DNA from 3 places in the Pseudomonas sp. EL_65y_Pfl2_R95 genome. Region 1 is predicted to be linked to each of the others. Evidence: predicted binding sites of a transcription regulator. Region 1 holds the regulator's gene; each other region holds the start of a gene.
What was found. Region 1 encodes LexA, which represses DNA repair genes until DNA is damaged. Its sites were predicted from a motif close to CTGTNTNNNNANACAG; they were not measured.

Region 1 (6,346 bases):
GTGTGAGTCGGCTTCAGCCCAACCATGCCCGGGGAAATGCTTCCCGGTTGCAGCCATGCCAGCTTGATTCATACCACGAATAAAGGCACTGGCCAGCTGTGTCGCACGCTGGGCATCCCCTTCAAAGGCACGACTGCCGACCACAGCGCTGCGCTGATGATCCAGGTCCAGCACTGGCGCAAAGCTCAGGTCCAAACCAACAGCCAGCACCTCAATGGCCATGACCCAACCGCAATATTCAGCCAGTTGCTCAGCATTGGGGTTGTCAGCAATCGCACGCATCGCCGGCAAGCGCACAAAACCCTGGCGCAGGCGCTGCACGCGACCGCCCTCTTGATCGACAGCCAATAGCAAATCAGGGCGAACCTGACGAATAGCGGCGCTCAATTCACGCACTTGGCGTGGATCTTCAATGTTGCGCGCAAACAAAATCAAACCGCCCACTTGCGGCTGACGCAGGATGTGCCGGTCTTCGGCCGTAAGCCAGGTACCGTCGATGTCGAGCATCAACGAGCCTTGAAGAGGTGAACTCACAGAAAATCCTTAATCAAGAGGGATCGCGGCCCAGTCAGGACACGCGGCTTCATCGATAACCACGGCGCAATTGACCGGCACTTGCGGGAACAGTTGCAGCAAATCAGTGTTACGCAAGCGAATGCAGCCGTGGGAAAGCGCCACGCCCATTGGCTCGGTGTCTGGGGTGCCATGCAGGTAGATGTAGCGGCGGAACGTATCGACATTGCCCAAGCGATTGCGGCCAATTTCACAGCCACTGAGCCAAAGAATCCGGGTCAAAATCCAATCACGCCCCGGAAAGCCTTCAGCCAGTTGCGCCGACCAGACTTCACCCGTCCAGCGTCGCCCGCGCAGTACCGCACCCTGCGGCAACTGAGCGCCAATCTTGGCGCGCACGATATGCCTGCCCCGGGGCGTACACCCAGAACCATTTAGCTCGCCAACACCGTTGAGCGCAGTGGATACCGGCATACGCAGCAACAGACGATCACCAGCGAAGCCATAAAGGCGCTGATCGGCAATGGAGATATGCAATAAATCGAGAATAACCATGGCCGCTAGCTTAGCGGATCAGCCCCAAGACGCCCACCCATTGCGCATTAAACCTTGGCAGTGAGTGGCGGAGTTTTGAGCCGTGGACGCAATTTTGCAGCAGCCAAAGCAGGATCACTTAGACCTGATTCAGAGCGCATGCCCGCCGCCAAAAATGGCACCATCAGGCGCATCACTTGCTCAATCGAAGTATTGACCCCGAAATCGGTCTCTGACATGGCGCGCAACGCCTTGATACCCGACATGCTGAACGCCGCAGCGCCCAACATGAAGTGCACGCGCCAGAACAGTTCGAGCGGCGGAATACGGGGTGCGGCTTCGTGAACCAGCATCATGTAACGGCGAAATACCTTGCCATAGACCTCTTCAAGGTATTTGCGCAAATGCCCCTGGCTTTGACTGAACGCCAAACCCAGCAAGCGCATGAAGATAGACAGATCGTTGCCGCTGCGCGGCTTGACCGCAAGCGCATGCTCAACCAGAAGCTCGAGCAGCTCCTCAAGGGAGATAGGCGTGTCCGGCTTGGCCTGGCGGCGGTCCAGTTCACGTTCAAGGCTGGCGCAGAATGGGCCCAGAAAGCGCGAGAACACCGCTTGAATCAAGGCTTTCTTCGAGCCGAAGTGATAGTTCACGGCCGCCAGATTGACCCCAGCCTTACTGGTAATCAAACGTAACGATGTTTCCGCAAAACCTTTTTCGGCAAACAGTTGCTCTGCAGCATCCAGAATGCGTTCAACAGTTTCGGACTGAGCCATTAGCTATCACCTGACAAACACTTGTTTGAAACATACGTTTCAGCTCCATGCATTGTCAAGCATTGCAACGCCGTCTTTTGCATCAGCTTCAACTACTGACTCAAAGACGCTCACCACGCTAACCGAGTAACAGGGCGAAAGAAAGAAAATAGCAGGCTTAAATGCAGGCAAATGCAAAACGAGGATTGCCAAGCTCGATTCACTGTATATAATCCCAGTCACTGTATATAAAAACAGAGTCGATCCAATGATAAAGCTGACGCCACGCCAAGCTGAGATTCTCGCCTTTATTAAGCAATGCCTTGAAGACAATGGCTTCCCGCCTACTCGCGCGGAAATTGCTCAGAAGCTGGGCTTCAAATCGCCTAACGCTGCTGAAGAGCATCTTAAGGCCCTCGCCCGCAAAGGTGCGATCGAGATGACACCCGGCGCATCGCGCGGCATTCGCATCCCAGGCTTCGAGCCCAATACGGAAGAAGATGGCCTGCCAGTCATCGGCCGCGTAGCAGCGGGTGAACCGATTCTGGCACAACAACACATCGAAGATTCCTGCCGAATAAACCCCGCCTTCTTCCACCCCAAGGCAGATTATCTGCTGCGGGTACGCGGCATGAGCATGAAAGACATTGGCATCCTCGATGGCGACTTACTGGCCGTGCACACCACGCGCGAGGTCCGCAATGGCCAAATCGTGGTGGCACGAATCGATGATGAAGTCACAGTCAAACGCTTCAAGCGTGAAGGCAACAAAGTCTGGTTGATCGCCGAAAACCCTGAGTTTTCCCCTATTGAAGTCAACCTCGAAGAACAGGACTTTGTGATTGAAGGATTAAGTGTCGGCGTTATCCGCCGCTAAGGAAGTATTTATGCAGCTGTCTCAACCGCTCAATCAGACACAACTTCCACTGTTCGAGGCTTTTATGGCTGTCAGCGCCCCTGCACTGCCGCAAGAAGCACTCAACGATGCCTGGCAGGATCAGCCTCAGGCATTTAGCGAATTGTCGCTCAGAGGCGCTGCGAGACACTGCCTAACCCTACTCGCCCCAATCCTTCGCGAGCTCAGCGAAAATGACAGCGAGCGCTGGCTCACACTGATTGCCCCACCGAGCAATTTAACCCAAAGCTGGCTGCGCGACGCCGGGCTTAACCGTGAACGTATTCTGCTGTTGCAGCCGCGCGGCGAACAAAGCGCATTGCAATTGGCTGAAGATGCCTTGAAGCTGGGCCGCAGCCACACTGTCGTAAGTTGGTTGCACCCACTTCAGCAGGCCGCGCGCCAGACCCTGGAAAAGGCGGCACGCGAAGGTGATGCGCAGAGCCTGAATATCAGCCTCGGCTAAAACAGCTGGGCAGGATCGAACCGCCCCGGATCGCAGGATGATGCTTTGTCATCGGCAATTGGCGGCATCGATGCTTTGGGTATTGGCTCAATAGAGTGAAACGCTTGGTGTTGCCTGGCCAACCGGCCTATTCACAATGCTTAATGAAGCACCCGTTCTTCGCCTTCATGCTGAAAGTCATTCTCGGCCAGACGTCCAGCCATCTGCACGCCGACATTGAGCATGGCCTTGGCCACTTCAACATGCTGCCCTTGCAGGAAAGACTTCGCATCAGAGGAGAAATCCAGCACTACAAGCGCCTCCTCATCGTCTGCGCGGCGCAAGGCGATACGGCCATCAGGTAGTTCAACGATTTCTAAAAACGAAGTAGGCATAGGTTTGAGTCTCCACGTTAGCCGCCCATTGTAACAGCCGACCAGAGCCTCGCCCTAGCCCGCTGATCAATAATGGCCTACCACTCGCTGAGCGACTCACGAAAACGCCGCGCCAGAGCGGTTATCTGTTTACGCCAGCCTTCAAGCGTTTCGCGCTCCAACACCTCAGGCGCTTGATCAATACTGACAGCCACAATCAAAGGTGTTGTCGGGTCAACTTTGGCCTTTTGCTGCATCTGCGGCGGCTTGTACAGCGCCTTGTAGGCTGCCAATAACTGCGCAAGCCAGGTTTCGGCGTTCGCCGCCAACTCAACCAACTCAGAAAGCTCCGGGCTAGGCGCCGCGTCGAGCAGCACGCCATCAAGCAGGATTTCAACCTGAGGCGACTGGCTGTTCGGCAAGCGGTAGTAACCAGCAATCTCATGGCACAGGCCAAGCACTGCGCCGTACAAATGAAACAATGCCGCTTCACGCTCGGCCTGAATCAGCCCCTGAACGTTCATCGCCTGAGCCGTTTCCGCCTTGCGCCAGGACTCGAGCGACAAGCCAGCGTAAAAGATTTTTTGATTGGTGCGGGTGTACAACTCGTTAGCCATGGCTAACCACTCCTCGACAGATCAACGCTCAAAATTTGAGCAACCGGATGCGCGCAAGCCAAGCCAGCACTAAGCCAGATAATCAGAGATCGAGTCGCGCACACCGCAGGCCTGCGCGACCACTCCAATTAACGCTTCTTGTCTTCGACTTTCCACTTACCGCCGTCAAAGAATGCCTTCCAGCCTGTAGGCTTACCTTCAACCTCAGTCTGTACATATTGCTCTTTGGTCTTGCGGCTGTATCGAATAACTGCCGGACGGCCTTCTGGATCTTTCTGCGGCGCGCTGAACAGGAACTCGTACTTCGGATCGATCTCGTCTTTGTGCGGCAGAATCTCGATTACCAGCGGCGCACGGGTTTCACGGTTTTTCGGGAACTGACTGGCGGCCAGGAACAGACCAGACGCACCATCACGCAGCACATAGGTGTCGTTGACCTTCTCGCACTTCAGCTCCGGCATTTTCACCGCGTCCATCTTCGGTGGCGCTGGCTCACCGCTGCGCAGCAATTTACGGGTGTTTTTACACTCGCTATTGGTGCAACCGAAGAACTTGCCGAATCGGCCGGTTTTCAGTTGCATCTCGCTGCCGCACTTATCGCACTCAAGACTCGGACCTTCATAGCCCTTGATCCGGTATTGCCCGGTTTCAATTTCGTAACCTGTGCAGTCCGGATTATTGCCGCAGATATGCAATTTGCGGGTTTCGTCGAGCAAGTAGGCGTCCATTGCCGTGTCGCAAATTTTGCAGCGGTGCTTGCCAAGCAGCACAAGGGATTCCGACTCACCCTCGTCGTCCGCAGCGATTTCATCGCCCGGCACCAGATTGATGGTCGATTTGCAGCGCTCTTTCGGCGGCAGGCTGTAACCCGAGCAACCCAGGAACACACCTGTCGACGCGGTGCGAATCATCATCGGACGACCACACTCACGACAGGCAATGTCAGTCGGCGTTGGCGTGTTGGCACGCATGCCGGTATCGCCGTCAGCTGCGACTTCAAGTTTTTTCTTGAAGTCACCGTAGAACTCATCAAGCACGTTCTTCCACTCGCGCTCACCCTGCGCAACATCATCGAGGTTCTCTTCCATGCCGGCGGTGAAGCCATAGTCCATGAGGTTGGAGAAACTTTCAGACAGTCGCTCAGTGACGATGTCGCCCATCTTTTCCGAATAGAAACGACGGTTGTGCAGAGCAACGTAACCACGGTCCTGAATGGTCGAGATGATGGCTGCATAGGTCGACGGACGACCAATACCACGCTTCTCCATCTCTTTTACCAAGCTGGCCTCAGAGTACCGCGCCGGCGGCTTCGTGAAGTGCTGACTTGGATCGAGCTTGATCAGCTTGAGCACTTCGCCCTGCTTCATTTCCGGCAACACAGCGTCGTCGCCCGGCTTGCTCACCTGAGGCAATGCACGGGTGTAACCATCAAACTTGAGGATGCGGCCCTTGGCACGCAATTCAAACTGTGCAGCCTCAACCGTCACTGTGGTCGACAAATATTGGGCAGGCGGCATCTGGCAAGCCACAAACTGACGCCAAATCAGCTCGTACAGACGCTCAGCGTCACGTTCCATACCGCTGAGCTGAGTCGGCTTGGTGTTGACGTCAGACGGACGAATCGCTTCGTGAGCCTCCTGCGCGCCTTCCTTGCTGCTGTACATATTTGGCGTTTCCGGCAGGTATTTCTTGCCGAACTCGTCTTCGATAAAGCTGCGCACCATGGTCACCGCGTCGGCCGACAGGTTTGTCGAGTCGGTACGCATATAAGTGATATAGCCCGCTTCATACAGACGCTGGGCCATCATCATGGTCTTTTTCACGCCAAAGCCCAGGCGATTACTTGCAGCCTGTTGCAGCGTCGAGGTGATAAAAGGCGCAGAAGGCTTGCTGCTGGTCGGTTTGTCTTCACGCTTGGCGATGCTATAGCTGGACGCCTTAAGCGTCTCCAGCGCAGCCATGGCCTGCGTTTCGTTGAGCGGCTTGAAGGCTGCACCGTTTTCACGGGCTACTTCAAAGCGCACGGTGTCTTTTTTACCGGTGGCCAGATCGGCGTGCACTTCCCAATACTCTTCCGGTACGAAGGCACGAATCTCTTTCTCACGCTCCACCACCAGCTTGACCGCTACCGATTGCACACGGCCGGCAGACAGCCCACGGGCAATCTTCGACCACAGCAGCGGCGAGACCATGTAACCCACTACACGGTCAAG
Region 2 (6,346 bases), on a different contig from region 1:
TAGTTTCCTCCGACCACGACCGCTCTGGCCTATGATCTGGACGCTCACCCAGGCCATGCACGGCACTGTCACCCAGCCGAGCACGCAATCGCTCGCGTAATTGCAGCCAGGATTGCGACTGTTGTGGGCGTTGCTCGAAGAGTTGGCGATGTTGCGGAGCGAAAGCGGGCAACTCGCGGGCGACAAGTCGTAGCGCCAATACCGGGGCGGGTAATTGCTGATGTTCAAGGCGACCACGACTTAACTCGAAAAGCATGCCGGCATCCCGCTCAGCACTGAGCAGGCCAACCTGAACCAGGCTGTCACTCAGTACGCGGTGCTCCAAATGCAGCACAAAGCGCTGAACGCCGCTGTCGCGCCCGGACAGGTAAGCCGACAGGTCAGCAGTTAAACGCCGCAGCGGGAATAACAATGCCTGATGGGACTCAACTTCAAAATTGAGCTCAATTCGAAGATCGAACACATCGGGTGGGCTGTAAAAGTCCAAACCCAGTGGGCGCCTGCCAAACAACCTATCGATATGCACTAGCACCTCGGCTGGAAAACGCTTGGCCAGACTGCTGCGTGGAAGGGCCACGAGTTGCTGCACGGTACGCAACCCCATCCGGGCAAAGGCGCTAGCGACTTGTTCGGTCAGGCCCAATCGCTCAACGGGTAAAGGGTTGAGCGCGGCCTGTAGAGTTTGGTCATCGTAGACAACCAGACCGTCACCACAATTAGACAGTATGCGTGCCGCCGCAGGGTTGGGTGCTGCGCTGATGCGATGCTGAAAGCCCAAGGCCGTGAGCTCCTTGCGCAGTCTCGCTTCAAATTGTGGCCAAGGGCCGAACAAGGCAAAACTGGACTGCACTTCAAGCATCAGGCAGCGGGGGTAATGCAGGCTGACTTGCGCGCTGAATCCATAAGCCCACGCCGCCAGAAACTGCTGCCATTTCTCGGCATCTGCCGGGTCATAATCAGCCGTAACAAAAGTTGCGCCCAGGGCTTGTGCCATAGTCAGCGACTGTCCTGATCTGAGGCCAAGTGCGCGGGCTGCAGGATTCACCGCTTGTAGCACACGGCGTTGCGCTGGGCCGCTGAGCAGGACCAATGGCTCCGAGTCAGTACGCTGACGCAACACCCCGTCCATGGCCAACTGTGGCAAGAGAATGCAAGCCCAAAGCATGGCAGTCTTATTGCCAGCCGGCGGCGATTGGGTGTGCAGAGGCAATGCCGCCTCGACACTTCAGTACTCGAAACTGCTTGGGCTGGGCGTCAACTGCCAACCGCACGGCTGCGGGCGATGCGTTAGCAGCGGCGCCCAAGGGGCGATAAGCAAAAGCCAGGGTCTGGCCCGCTTCAGCGGCAACCTGCAAGCGTCGTAATGAGCGGTCGTCGGCATCTCCAAGCCAACAAATTACAGCGCCGCAGCTTCCAGAGCGTAAACACTGCTCGGCAGCCCAGAGGATGTCACGGTTCTGTGATTGAACAATGCTCAGGTAGCGTAGATCGATTTTTGCGGCGAGCCAGGCTTGTGGGTACGGCTGGTGCTGTGGCCCGATCAGTACCACACGCTCTCCAGCACTCGTCAGGCGAGCCAGGGTTGGCCAAAGCAAACGCAGCTCGCCAGTGCCCGTGGCAGCCACCAAAATTTCGCTGAGCGCTGCACTTGGCCAACCACCACCGGGAAGTGCTGCGTCCAATGCGGCGTTTCCGGTTGGCATGCAGTTAGCTGAACGAGAGGTGACAACCTGCCCGCGCCAAACACGCTGGGCATCGAGCAAGCTTTCTAGGGTGACTACGGCTGACATGATCGGAAGTGCCAATAAATACTGTATTTATATACAGTATTTGCTTAAGCGGGGTTATGGTCAAGATCAGTCGACGAAGTGCATTCACCCCAAGCGTAAATGGCAATCCCCGTTCAACGACAGACCCACCATGACCCCGCATCCAGATGGAAATGGTTGCGATGGGCCGCGTTGTAATCGGGGCTGAGCACTACATTGAATGCCTTGCAGGCGCCGTCACGCGCAAGGCGTAAGAAACGCGCATCATCACCCTCACCCGGCCAGTCTTTAAGCACACTGATCCTATGGCCATCAGCCAGACGAAAACCGGCTATATCCAAGGCATTGGCGCTTGCGTGTTGGCTCAGGGCGCCGCTTTTGCGGTTGTATATATTGCGGCAGGCGAAACTGCCGAGGTGATCAATCCGGGTTACTCGCTGCCCATAGACTTCCTGCGCGGCCGGTTGTAATCCATGGCGTTCAAACAGGGCAAAAGCCACTGCAAGGGGACAACTGGCCAGAAAACTACTGCTCAAGCCGATCTCGCCACCCTGAATCCGCAGTACGTTATGCAGCGGGCAGCGAGCACCTGCTGGGCTGTCCTGCTGGGCCACTGCGCGCAAACCTGAACCGCTCAATACCTGCTCACAGAGCTGTGGATCATCTCGTAACTGCATTAGTTTGAAACGGGTCAGCCAGTTGGGTTTGTCGTTCACATTCAACGGTACCCAGGGATTCCAGGCACTCGACAGAGGTATCCAGCCCCGCTCGACACCGAGCAGCACCGCACACACCAATAACGACAATAGCAACAGCACCTTAATAACCCGCACGCCTTCTCCTGCTTGTTCCCATGAATACGGCAGTCTTCGCTTGGGCCGCCCGGGTCGAATCATGAGCGGCATTCCTGCGTATAAGAACCATTGAAACGCTTGCACATCAAGATTTAGGTGTCGGCAATATTATTCAAAATACGACCGGCGATTCAGTCTGAACCTGCGCAGTAAAGCCTTCGCCTTCCACCTTGTCACATATGCGCTGATTAACAGTCATGCGTAACCAGACCAGGTACCACCTGTTTCACATCATTTTTTTTACTTTATTCCCTTGCACTACAGCCCGCGCCAACCGGTGGATGGCGCTAAATGGATAAATTATTTCAATCAGCATAATGAGAATAAATAGCATTAGCATTTGACAATCAATGCTAATGGCCGTAGATTTTTTTGGCACTTCAAACAGGATTCTGAGGGGCCAAACAGTGAACGATGAACACGTCTACGACTTCATAGCGATTGGTCTGGGGCCCTTTAACCTGGGGCTTGCGTGCCTGTCGGCTCCACACAAGGATGTCAAATGCCTGTTCCTGGAACAGAAGTCCGAGTTTAGTTGGCACGCGGGAATGCTGCTTGAAGGGACAACCCTGCAAAACCCGTTTTTGGCTGACATGGTGTCGATGGCGGATCCGTCCAACCCGCTCTCCTATCTCAGCTATTGCAAGCAACACGGTCGGCTTTACACCTACTACATCCGTGAAAACTGGTACCTGACCCGCACTGAATTCGACCGCTACTGCAAATGGGCAGCAAGCAAGCTCGACACCGTTCGTTATCAGCATGAAGTGCAGGAAATATGGCATGACCCTCAGCTAGGCGGTTACCTGGTATCCGGTGTTCACGGGCCTGATAACACCGCGTTTCAAATGCGTGCCCGCAAGTTGGTGATCGGCATCGGTGGCGTGCCATACCTGCCGCCCTGCGTCCCCCAAGCTAACACCCAACAGGTGGTGCACACCTCCAGCTACCTGGGCAACAAAGCCCAGTTGCAGAAATGCAAGAACATCACGGTGATCGGCAGCGGCCAAAGCGGTGCAGAGGTCTATCACGAGTTGCTTAAGGAATCGTCGCAACATGGTTACACCGTCAATTGGGTAACCCGTGCCTCGCGCTTCTTTCAGATGGAAGACGCCAAGCTGACACTCGAACTGATCACTCCGGATTACGGTAACTACTTCTACAGCCTGGATCCTGAGGTCAAGAAAAGCAGTCTGGAAAACCAGCGCAGCATTTATAACGGCATCAATCAGTCCTTGATCAAGGATATCTACCAGACTCTGGACGAGCGCAGGCATCACCACGAGCCGCGCACGCAATTGCTGACGCACCTTGCGCTCAGCCAATGCCAACCGCTAGCGGACAACACTCACTGGGAATTGGTTTTCGATCACGTCCAGCTAGGTCGTCAGTACCGTCATGTCACCGATGGCCTGGTGTTTGCCACGGGCTATCGGCATCAGCTACCCCGTTTCGTTGAAGGTATTCGCGAGCGAATTCGCTGGGACGATCAAGGCCGTTATGCGCCGTCGAATGACTGGGCGGTGGACCATGAAGACAGTGAAATATTTGTTCAGAACGTGGGCTTGCACAGCCACGGATTGACCGGTCCTGACCTGGGATTGGCCTGTTATCGCAACAGCCGTCTGTTGCACAAGCTGACCGGCATCGACTTCTATCCCTGTGAAGAGCGCACTGCTTTTCAGGATTTTGTTCCACGCCCAGGCAGTGGATTTGAAGCACTCGAAAACCGGGGCGCAGTTTAATGACGTTGCGCACCACTATTTTGATCATGTCAGCGTTCGGCGTGATCAGCGATTCGATACTCATCGCCTTTTACCCGCAGTTCTTTGAAGACCGTTATGGCATTACCAGTCCGGTGCACGTGGGGGCGTACATCGCCGCCATATCCATTGCTGTGATGTGCATGCTGCCAGTGTGGGCACGTGTGGCTCGGCACATAGAAACCATGCGCTTGCTGGTGTTCACCCAAGCGGCCGCGGCGATGTTCTGCGTACTCGCCATCTGGGCGCCGAATGTCACCACTTACTGGCTGTTGACCATGCTCATGTTTATGACCAAGGCCAGCTATTTGCTGATGTTCCCCTACCTGATGCGCCTGGAAAAACCAGAGAACCACAGCATCACCATTGGCCTGTTGTCAGTGGTGGTTCACATCGGCGCAATCTTTGGTGCGGCCGTCGGCGGCCTGGCTTTGCAGAAATTTGGCCCGCAATTCAGCGTTGGCTTGATGGCCGCCGGTGACTTCATTCAGATGGGGCTGTGCATCTATTTGATTCGCGCCGGCAAGGTGGTCAACGTACTGACACAGGAAGAAAAGGATCGAAAAGCCCCGCCTTTTCGCCGGGCTCCTGGTTCGCTCGCGCTGCTGCTTAAGCTGAGTCTGCTGATGCTGTTGTTCGACTTCAGTGCCTACCTGGTCAGACCTTTTTTCACTGTGTTCTGGGAATCAACCACAGGGCTCAACAACCAGACCCTTACCGGTGTGATTTTTGCTATTCCCGGCATTATTGCGCTGCTCGCGTTGCTGATCAAACACCGTGTCAAGCACCCTCCCCGCTATCTGGATCACACGCTTGGCAACCTGCTGCTTGGCACCGTTGGCCTGCTGCTCCAGGCCAGCCCATCGATGGTACTGATCATCATCGGCCGTTGTATGTACGGCTGGGCGATGTATCAAGTGATCGTCAAGCTGGAGGTGACGCTGTTCAAAATCAGCACCCCTGAGGCTTACGCCCGCGACTTCAGCATTACCAACTTTTTCCAGAACCTTGGCGTACTGCTGTCGTCATTCGGTGCCGGTTATGTCGTCAGCCTCGTTGGAATCCCCATGACCTTCGTGATCGCCGCGTGCGGCATGTTGCTCACTGCAGTGATCGATCGTTGGTCCTTTGGATTGGACCGCCGTCATGCCGGCGCAGAGCTAGAGAAAGGAGCCCTTTGCAATGCCACTTGAACAGTCGCACGCCAACCAGACGCAGGGGATTCATGCCTGCGCCCTGCCCCCTGTAACCGCCACGAATCGGCCGAAATTAAACCCGCTGCTTAGCTTGCGCCCGCTGCAAGTGCACGGCGATATCGAGGTCATCCATCCCTGGTACCAGATGGATTATGCCCATTACTGGAACATGCAAGACATGACCCTTGAAGCCACACGCGACTTCTACGTCGGTGCGGCTGCAACGGGCACGTTTCAGGCCTACATGGGCTTGCACCGCAACCAGCCGGCCTTTGTCATGGAATGTTATGACCCCGGCTGTGATGAGGTCGGGCGGCACTATGACGTTCAGCCCGGTGATATCGGCATGCATTTCTTTACCGGCCCCTGCTCTCAACCGGTCGCCAATTTCACCCGGGACATTTTGCGCGTGGTCATGGCTTTTCTATTCGATGAACTGGGCGCGCACCGTGTCGTGGTCGAGCCTGACCTGCGCAACGGCAAGGTTCATCGCCTCAATCAAATGGTCGGCTTTGTTAACCATGCCGTCATTGAATTACCCAGCAAGCAGGCACAACTGGCTTTTTGTACCCCAGCAGACTTCGCCAACTCACTGAAAGGATGATTTTACCAATGACTTCAACGCCCTTGTATCAGCCAAGCACTGCCGTCGCTCATTTGAATCCCCAGGTGTGGAGCAAGGTAAACCGTCTGCTGGTGCGAAAAGCCATTGCCGAGTACGCCCACGAACAGGTGTTCACCCCTACCTCATTGGGCGAAACAGC
Region 3 (6,346 bases), on a different contig from region 1:
AGCCCGTTGGGCATCTTTGGCAAGGCTGTGGCCAAGCCTGAAGAACGCGTGCTTGAGGATGGCGAGCGCGTAGAAATTTATCGCCCCTTGATCGCCGATCCGAAAGAAGTGCGTAAGCAACGCGCCGCGAAAGCGGCCAAGGCCAAAGAAGAGGCCGCACAAGAGTCGCTGTGAAGTCTTCTCAGGCGCTTCGAGTTGCAATACGAAGCGTTTTCGACAATGAATCAAACAACCAGATGCTCAAACACGCACAGATATTCGGATATTTGTGGCGATGAATGGTGGCCGAAAAGAGCGTCGACTACCCTGCGGGAGTAGCGCGCTGTAGGGCTTGCGTAGGGTGTGGCAACGCGAAGCTTGCCCACCATGGGCGGGCAACGCAGGGCATAAGGTTAAATGGTTTGTTCGAGCGTTTGTGGCGACGAATGGTTGCCAAATAGACCATCGACCGACGTACCAGATACAAAAAAACCGGTTTTAAACCGGTTTTTTTGTATCTGCCGTTTGGAGACCGTTATTCGGTTTCCAGCGGCTCAGGTGAAGGCACAGCAGCAGGTTCTGCGCTGTCGACGTCATCCTGGATTTGTTCCAGCAGCGAGCCCGGAGCAGGCGGCTCTTCGTCGACTTTCGGCGTATCGACCTTCGGCTGCTCCTGGTTGTCATCAGTCGGCGTGACAGTCGTCCCAGGCTCATCGCCCATGATTTCCTGGTCACGGCTGACGCCCGGCTTGAAGTCGCCGGCCAGGCCTGTGAGCTGGTCATTGTCGTCAAACACTAGACTGACGCGCTCTTGCAAGCGCTGGCGACCACCTGGCTGCATGCTGTACAGATAATCCCAGCGATTTGCATGGAATGTATCGGTGATCAGCGGGTTACCCATAATAAACCGCACTTGTTTGCGGGTCATTCCTGGGCGCAACTGGTCTATCATGTCTTGTGTAACGACATTGCCCTGTTGAATGTCGATTTTATAAACCCCGGGGAATGAACAACCGGCGAGTGCGATGAGCCCCGTAAAGGTGAGGCTGGTCAGCAGGAGCTTGGTTTTTTGCATCGGTGCGTGACTTCCACTATCTTGGCTGGGCAACGTAAACCCCGATCATACCCGTAATAAGGGAAGCTGCGAAACCGCTTCCTCGAGAAAGCAGACCATGGTTGAAAATAACGAACTACGCAAGGTTGGCCTGAAAGTAACCCTACCACGGGTTAAAATCCTGCAAATGCTGGACAATGCAGGTCAACGCCACATGAGTGCAGAAGATGTCTACAAGTCGCTGATGGAGGCGGGTGAGGACGTTGGTTTGGCCACTGTTTATCGGGTGTTGACGCAATTTGAGGCCGCAGGCCTGGTTGTTCGTCATAACTTTGATGGCGGCCATGCAGTGTTTGAATTGGCTGACGGCGGCCACCACGACCATATGGTGTGTATGGAGACGGGTGAGGTTATCGAGTTCTTCGATAGCGAGATCGAAAAACGTCAAAAAGAAATTGTAGCTGAGCATGGTTTTGAGCTCGTCGATCACAATTTGGTGCTCTACGTGCGTAAAAAGACCTGAGGAATTTTGCGGGGAGCTCCGTGAATTTCCATCACCACGCGGGCAGTTTGCGCGGGTGATTAAAAAAGGCGACCCGTTGGTCGCCTTTTTTGTGGTTTTTTTCAGGCCTGGGCGCTGCTGACCATTTGTCGGGCGTGGGCGATGGACTCGTCGGTCAGGTCGACGCCGCCGAGCATCCGGGCGATCTCTTCAACCCGTTGGTCGTTGCTGAGCTTGCTGACGGCGGTGCGTGTGGCGTCATTGCCACGGGCCTTGTGCACGAACAGGTGCTGATGGCCTTGCGCAGCCACCTGCGGCAGGTGGGTCACGGTCAGGACTTGGCCGCGACCGCCCAAGCGGCGTAGCAGTTGGCCGACGACTTCAGCCGTGGGGCCACCAATGCCCACGTCGACTTCGTCGAAGACCAGGGTTGGCACCCGCGAGGTTTGTGCGGTGATCACCTGAATCGCCAAGCTGATGCGCGACAGTTCACCGCCCGATGCCACTTTGGCCAGGGCTTTGAGTGGCTGGCCGGGGTTGGCGCTGACTAAAAACTCAACCTGTTCCATGCCATTGGCATGGGGCTCTGGGTTGGGGCTGACCTGAAGTTTAATGCTGAAGCGGCCACCGGGCATGCCCAGGGTTTGCATTTCCTTCTCTACCGCTTTGCCGAGTTTTTCCGAAGCCTTGTTGCGCAGGCGGCTAAGTTCGCTGGCCTTTTGCTGGTAATGGCGTTCAAAAGCGCCGAGCTCTTCGCTCAGGCGCTCGGCGGCTTGGTCGTCGGCATTCAGGCTTTCCAGTTCATCGAACAATTGCTGCTGCATGTGCGGCAATTGATCAGGCTGGATACGGTGCTTACGGGCCAAGGTATAGATGGCATCAAGGCGTTCCTCGAGGGTTTGCAGGCGCTCGGGATCGGCATCGAAGTGATCGATAAAACGGTTGAGTTCGCCGACCGCCTCTTCAACTTGAATTTGTGCATTGGCGAGCATATTACTCGCCTCTGTCAGTGCGCCGGGCTGGCCTTGAAAGCCGCTCAGACGGTTGAGACTGCCGGTGAGGGCGGATAACACGTTGCCCGCGTCGCTATCGCTGCACAGCTCCAATACCTGACGGCAAGCGCCGAGCAAGCTCTCGGCATTGGTCAGGTTTTTGTGTTCTTGCTCAAGCTGTTCCAACTCGTTATCCACCAGCGCCAGGTTATCCATTTCTTCCAGCTGATAGCTGAGCAGTTGATGGCGCGCGCGTTGTTCATCGCCAATGCTGGAGATGCGTTCCAGTTCGCTCCTGGTCTGCTTCCAGCGCTGTGCGGCCAGGGAGACCTGGCGGGCGAGGTCTTGGCTGCCGGCGAATTCATCGAGCAGGCGCCTATGGGTTTCGGCTTTGAGCAACGATTGGTGCTCATGCTGGCTATGGATATCGATCAGCAACTCGCCAAGGGCTTTTAAATCGGCTTGCGGGCAGGGCGATCCGTTGATGTAGCCACGCGAGCGGCCTTCAGCGGTGATCACCCGGCGCAAGATACACGGCCCGTCGTGGTCCAGGTCGCGCTCAGCCAGCCAGGTGCGCGCCTCGGGGATGTCGTCCAGATCGAAACTGGCGAGAATGTCTGCTTTATCGGCACCGGGGCGTACTACACCGCTGTCTGCGCGGTCGCCGAGTGTCAGTCCGAGTGCATCGAGCATGATTGATTTGCCGGCACCGGTCTCGCCGCTGATCACGCTCATGCCGCGCTCCAGCTCTAGGTCGAGATGTTCAACGATTGCGTAATTGTGTACGGACAGGTGCACCAGCATGGCTCGGTCTCCGAGGTGTATGACATGGTTATTTATACAGTAGTTTTTTCCTTGCTGGCAATATCCTTCTCAGGCGTGTGTGTAATCTTGCGCTTTTGCCAGCGGTTAACCCTTGAAGCGCCGGAAACCGCCCCCATATACCTGTGCAGAAGCGTGAATTAAGACTCACGCCAGTTATTTAGAGGAGAAATGAGGCATGGCTGACGAACAGACCCTGGATACGCAGATTCCCGAGGCAGATGCAGCAGTAGATGCAGCGCCGGGTGATGAACTGGCTGCTCGCGTGCAAACGCTGGAAGAGCAGTTGGCAGCTGCGCAGGATCAATCGCTGCGCATGGCTGCTGACCTGCAAAACGTTCGCCGTCGCGCAGATCAGGATGTTGAAAAGGCGCACAAGTTTGCCTTGGAAAAATTTGCCAATGACTTGTTGCCGGTCGTCGACAGTCTGGAACGTGGCCTTGAGCTGTCGAGCCCGGATGACGACGCGATCAAAGCAGTGCGTGAAGGCATGGAACTGACCCTGAAGCTGTTTCGCGACACGCTGTCGCGTCATCAGCTTGAAGCGATCGACCCGCATGGCCAGCCATTCAACCCTGAGTTGCATCAGGCGATGGCCATGCAGGAAAGCGAAAACCTGGAACCAAACAGTGTGATTCAGGTGTTCCAGAAGGGTTATCAGCTGCACGGTCGCCTATTGCGTCCGGCGATGGTTGTCGTGAGCAAGGCACCTGCCGCGCCGACACCATCAATTGATGAAAAGGCTTGAAATTAAATTTTCAGCCCCCATTAAACAGTCAAGCGTTTTAGTGCTGCCGCAGCTGACTCAAAGTCGGCGCGGAATTATCAAAGTTTCGGGAGAGTAATCATGGGTAAAATTATCGGTATTGACCTGGGGACAACCAACTCCTGCGTCTCCGTTCTTGAAAACGGCAAAGCTAAAGTTATTGAAAACGCCGAAGGCGCGCGCACCACTCCATCGATCATTGCTTATGCAAATGATGGCGAAATCCTGGTGGGCCAGTCGGCTAAGCGTCAAGCAGTGACCAATCCGCACAACACCCTGTACGCGGTGAAGCGTTTGATCGGTCGTCGTTTTGACGAAGAAGTTGTACAGAAAGACATCCAGATGGTGCCGTACAAAATTGTCAAAGCTGACAACGCGGACGCTTGGGTTCAAGTAAACGATCAGAAAATGGCGCCGCCACAGATCTCGGCTGAAATCTTGAAAAAGATGAAGAAAACCGCCGAAGACTACCTGGGCGAAGCGGTAACTGAAGCGGTAATTACCGTTCCGGCTTACTTCAACGACAGCCAGCGTCAAGCAACCAAGGACGCCGGCCGTATTGCGGGTCTGGATGTTAAGCGAATCATCAACGAACCGACCGCAGCCGCTCTGGCTTACGGTATGGACAAGGCTAAAGGCGACCACACTGTCATCGTTTATGACTTGGGTGGCGGTACCTTCGACGTTTCGGTTATCGAAATTGCCGAAGTTGATGGCGAGCACCAGTTCGAAGTGTTGGCGACCAACGGTGACACCTTCCTCGGTGGTGAGGACTTTGACATCCGCTTGATCGACTACCTCGTTGACGAATTCAAGAAAGAAAGCGGCATGAACCTCAAGGGTGATCCGCTGGCGATGCAGCGTCTGAAAGAAGCTGCTGAAAAAGCCAAGATCGAGTTGTCTTCAAGCCAGCAGACTGACGTCAACCTGCCGTACATCACTGCAGATGCGTCCGGTCCTAAGCACTTGAACGTGAAAATCTCGCGTTCGAAGCTGGAGTCGCTGGTTGAAGACCTGGTTCAGCGCACAATCGAGCCTTGCCGCATCGCGTTGAAAGATGCTGGTGTGGACGTTGGCGCGATCAACGACGTGATTCTGGTCGGTGGTCAGACCCGTATGCCTTTGGTGCAGAAGTTGGTGACTGACTTCTTCGGCAAAGAAGCGCGTAAAGACGTTAACCCGGACGAAGCGGTTGCCATGGGCGCTGCAATTCAGGGTGCTGTGCTGGCGGGTGACGTTAAGGACGTATTGCTGCTCGACGTATCGCCTCTGACCCTGGGTATTGAAACCATGGGCGGCGTGATGACTGCGTTGATCGAAAAGAACACCACGATTCCGACCAAGAAGTCGCAAGTGTTCTCGACCGCCGATGACAACCAAGGCGCTGTGACTATTCACGTGCTGCAGGGCGAGCGTAAGCAAGCTTCGCAGAACAAGTCGCTGGGCAAGTTCGATCTGGCTGAGATTCCACCTGCTCCACGCGGCGTGCCGCAGATCGAAGTGACCTTCGATATCGATGCCAACGGCATCCTGCACGTAGGCGCCAAAGACAAGGCGACTGGCAAAACCCAGTCGATCGTGATCAAGGCGAACTCGGGTCTGTCCGAGGAAGAAATCGAGCAAATGGTGCGTGACGCCGAAGCTAACGCTGACGAAGACCGCAAGTTCGAAGAGATGGCAACTGCACGCAACCAGGGCGACCAACTGGTTCACGCAAGCCGCAAAATGATCACCGAGGCTGGCGACAAAGCCACTGAGGAAGAGAAAGCGGCCATCGAGAAAGCCATTGGCGAGCTCGAAGTTGCAGTCAAAGGCGACAGCAAAGAAGAGATCGACGCTAAAGTGGCGGCACTTTCGGAAGCGACTGCACCTCTGGCGCAGAAGATGTATGCCGAGCAGCCACAGCCGGGCGCTGAAGCCCAGCCAGAAAGCAACGATCAGAACGCTGGCGATGACGTTGTTGATGCTGAGTTTGAAGAAGTCAAAGACAACAAGTAAGCGCACGCTTGCTAGGTGCATCCCCGGTGTTTTCGTGGATGCACCAAGGCTCCAGCCGGTTGTGGCGTGAGTCATAACCTGTATGATCCGCCGCGCGGGAGCTTGCTCCCGCGTTGGCGTGTCTGGAGGGAATGATTTGCAAGGCGTTAATCAGAGACGCAGGTGCGATAGCTTATTAACGATTTGTTTGAGGTGTTGAGGATTTATGTCTAAACGTGACTATTACGAGGTGC

Region 2: imuA (translesion DNA synthesis-associated protein ImuA) is a predicted target of LexA. The motif match lies at 1,812-1,827, and genes of this name have one in related genera.
Region 3: recN (DNA repair protein RecN) is a predicted target of LexA. The motif match lies at 3,356-3,371, and genes of this name have one in related genera.

Annotation. Positions count from the first base shown of each region.
Region 1 covers NZ_CAXAOV010000001.1:355,072-361,417, forward strand. Annotated here, with positions in the region: gene nagZ (beta-N-acetylhexosaminidase) at 1-507, opposite strand, end outside; gene AACY09_RS01690 (L,D-transpeptidase) at 544-1,068, opposite strand; gene AACY09_RS01695 (TetR/AcrR family transcriptional regulator) at 1,116-1,823, opposite strand; gene lexA (transcriptional repressor LexA) at 2,071-2,679, shown strand; gene sulA (SOS-induced cell division inhibitor SulA) at 2,690-3,163, shown strand; gene AACY09_RS01710 (hypothetical protein) at 3,304-3,537, opposite strand; gene AACY09_RS01715 (DUF6586 family protein) at 3,615-4,133, opposite strand; gene topA (type I DNA topoisomerase) at 4,262-6,346, opposite strand, start outside.
Region 2 covers NZ_CAXAOV010000003.1:571,393-577,738, reverse strand. Annotated here, with positions in the region: gene AACY09_RS13395 (Y-family DNA polymerase) at 1-1,165, opposite strand, end outside; gene imuA (translesion DNA synthesis-associated protein ImuA) at 1,173-1,790, opposite strand; gene AACY09_RS13385 (extensin-like domain-containing protein) at 1,904-2,602, opposite strand; gene AACY09_RS13380 (lysine N(6)-hydroxylase/L-ornithine N(5)-oxygenase family protein) at 3,031-4,368, shown strand; gene AACY09_RS13375 (MFS transporter) at 4,368-5,579, shown strand; gene AACY09_RS13370 (GNAT family N-acetyltransferase) at 5,569-6,186, shown strand; gene AACY09_RS13365 (IucA/IucC family protein) at 6,195-6,346, shown strand, end outside.
Region 3 covers NZ_CAXAOV010000006.1:240,936-247,281, forward strand. Annotated here, with positions in the region: gene AACY09_RS19255 (RnfH family protein) at 1-174, shown strand, start outside; gene AACY09_RS19260 (outer membrane protein assembly factor BamE) at 515-1,054, opposite strand; gene fur (ferric iron uptake transcriptional regulator) at 1,152-1,556, shown strand; gene recN (DNA repair protein RecN) at 1,658-3,331, opposite strand; gene grpE (nucleotide exchange factor GrpE) at 3,528-4,097, shown strand; gene dnaK (molecular chaperone DnaK) at 4,197-6,113, shown strand; gene dnaJ (molecular chaperone DnaJ) at 6,319-6,346, shown strand, end outside.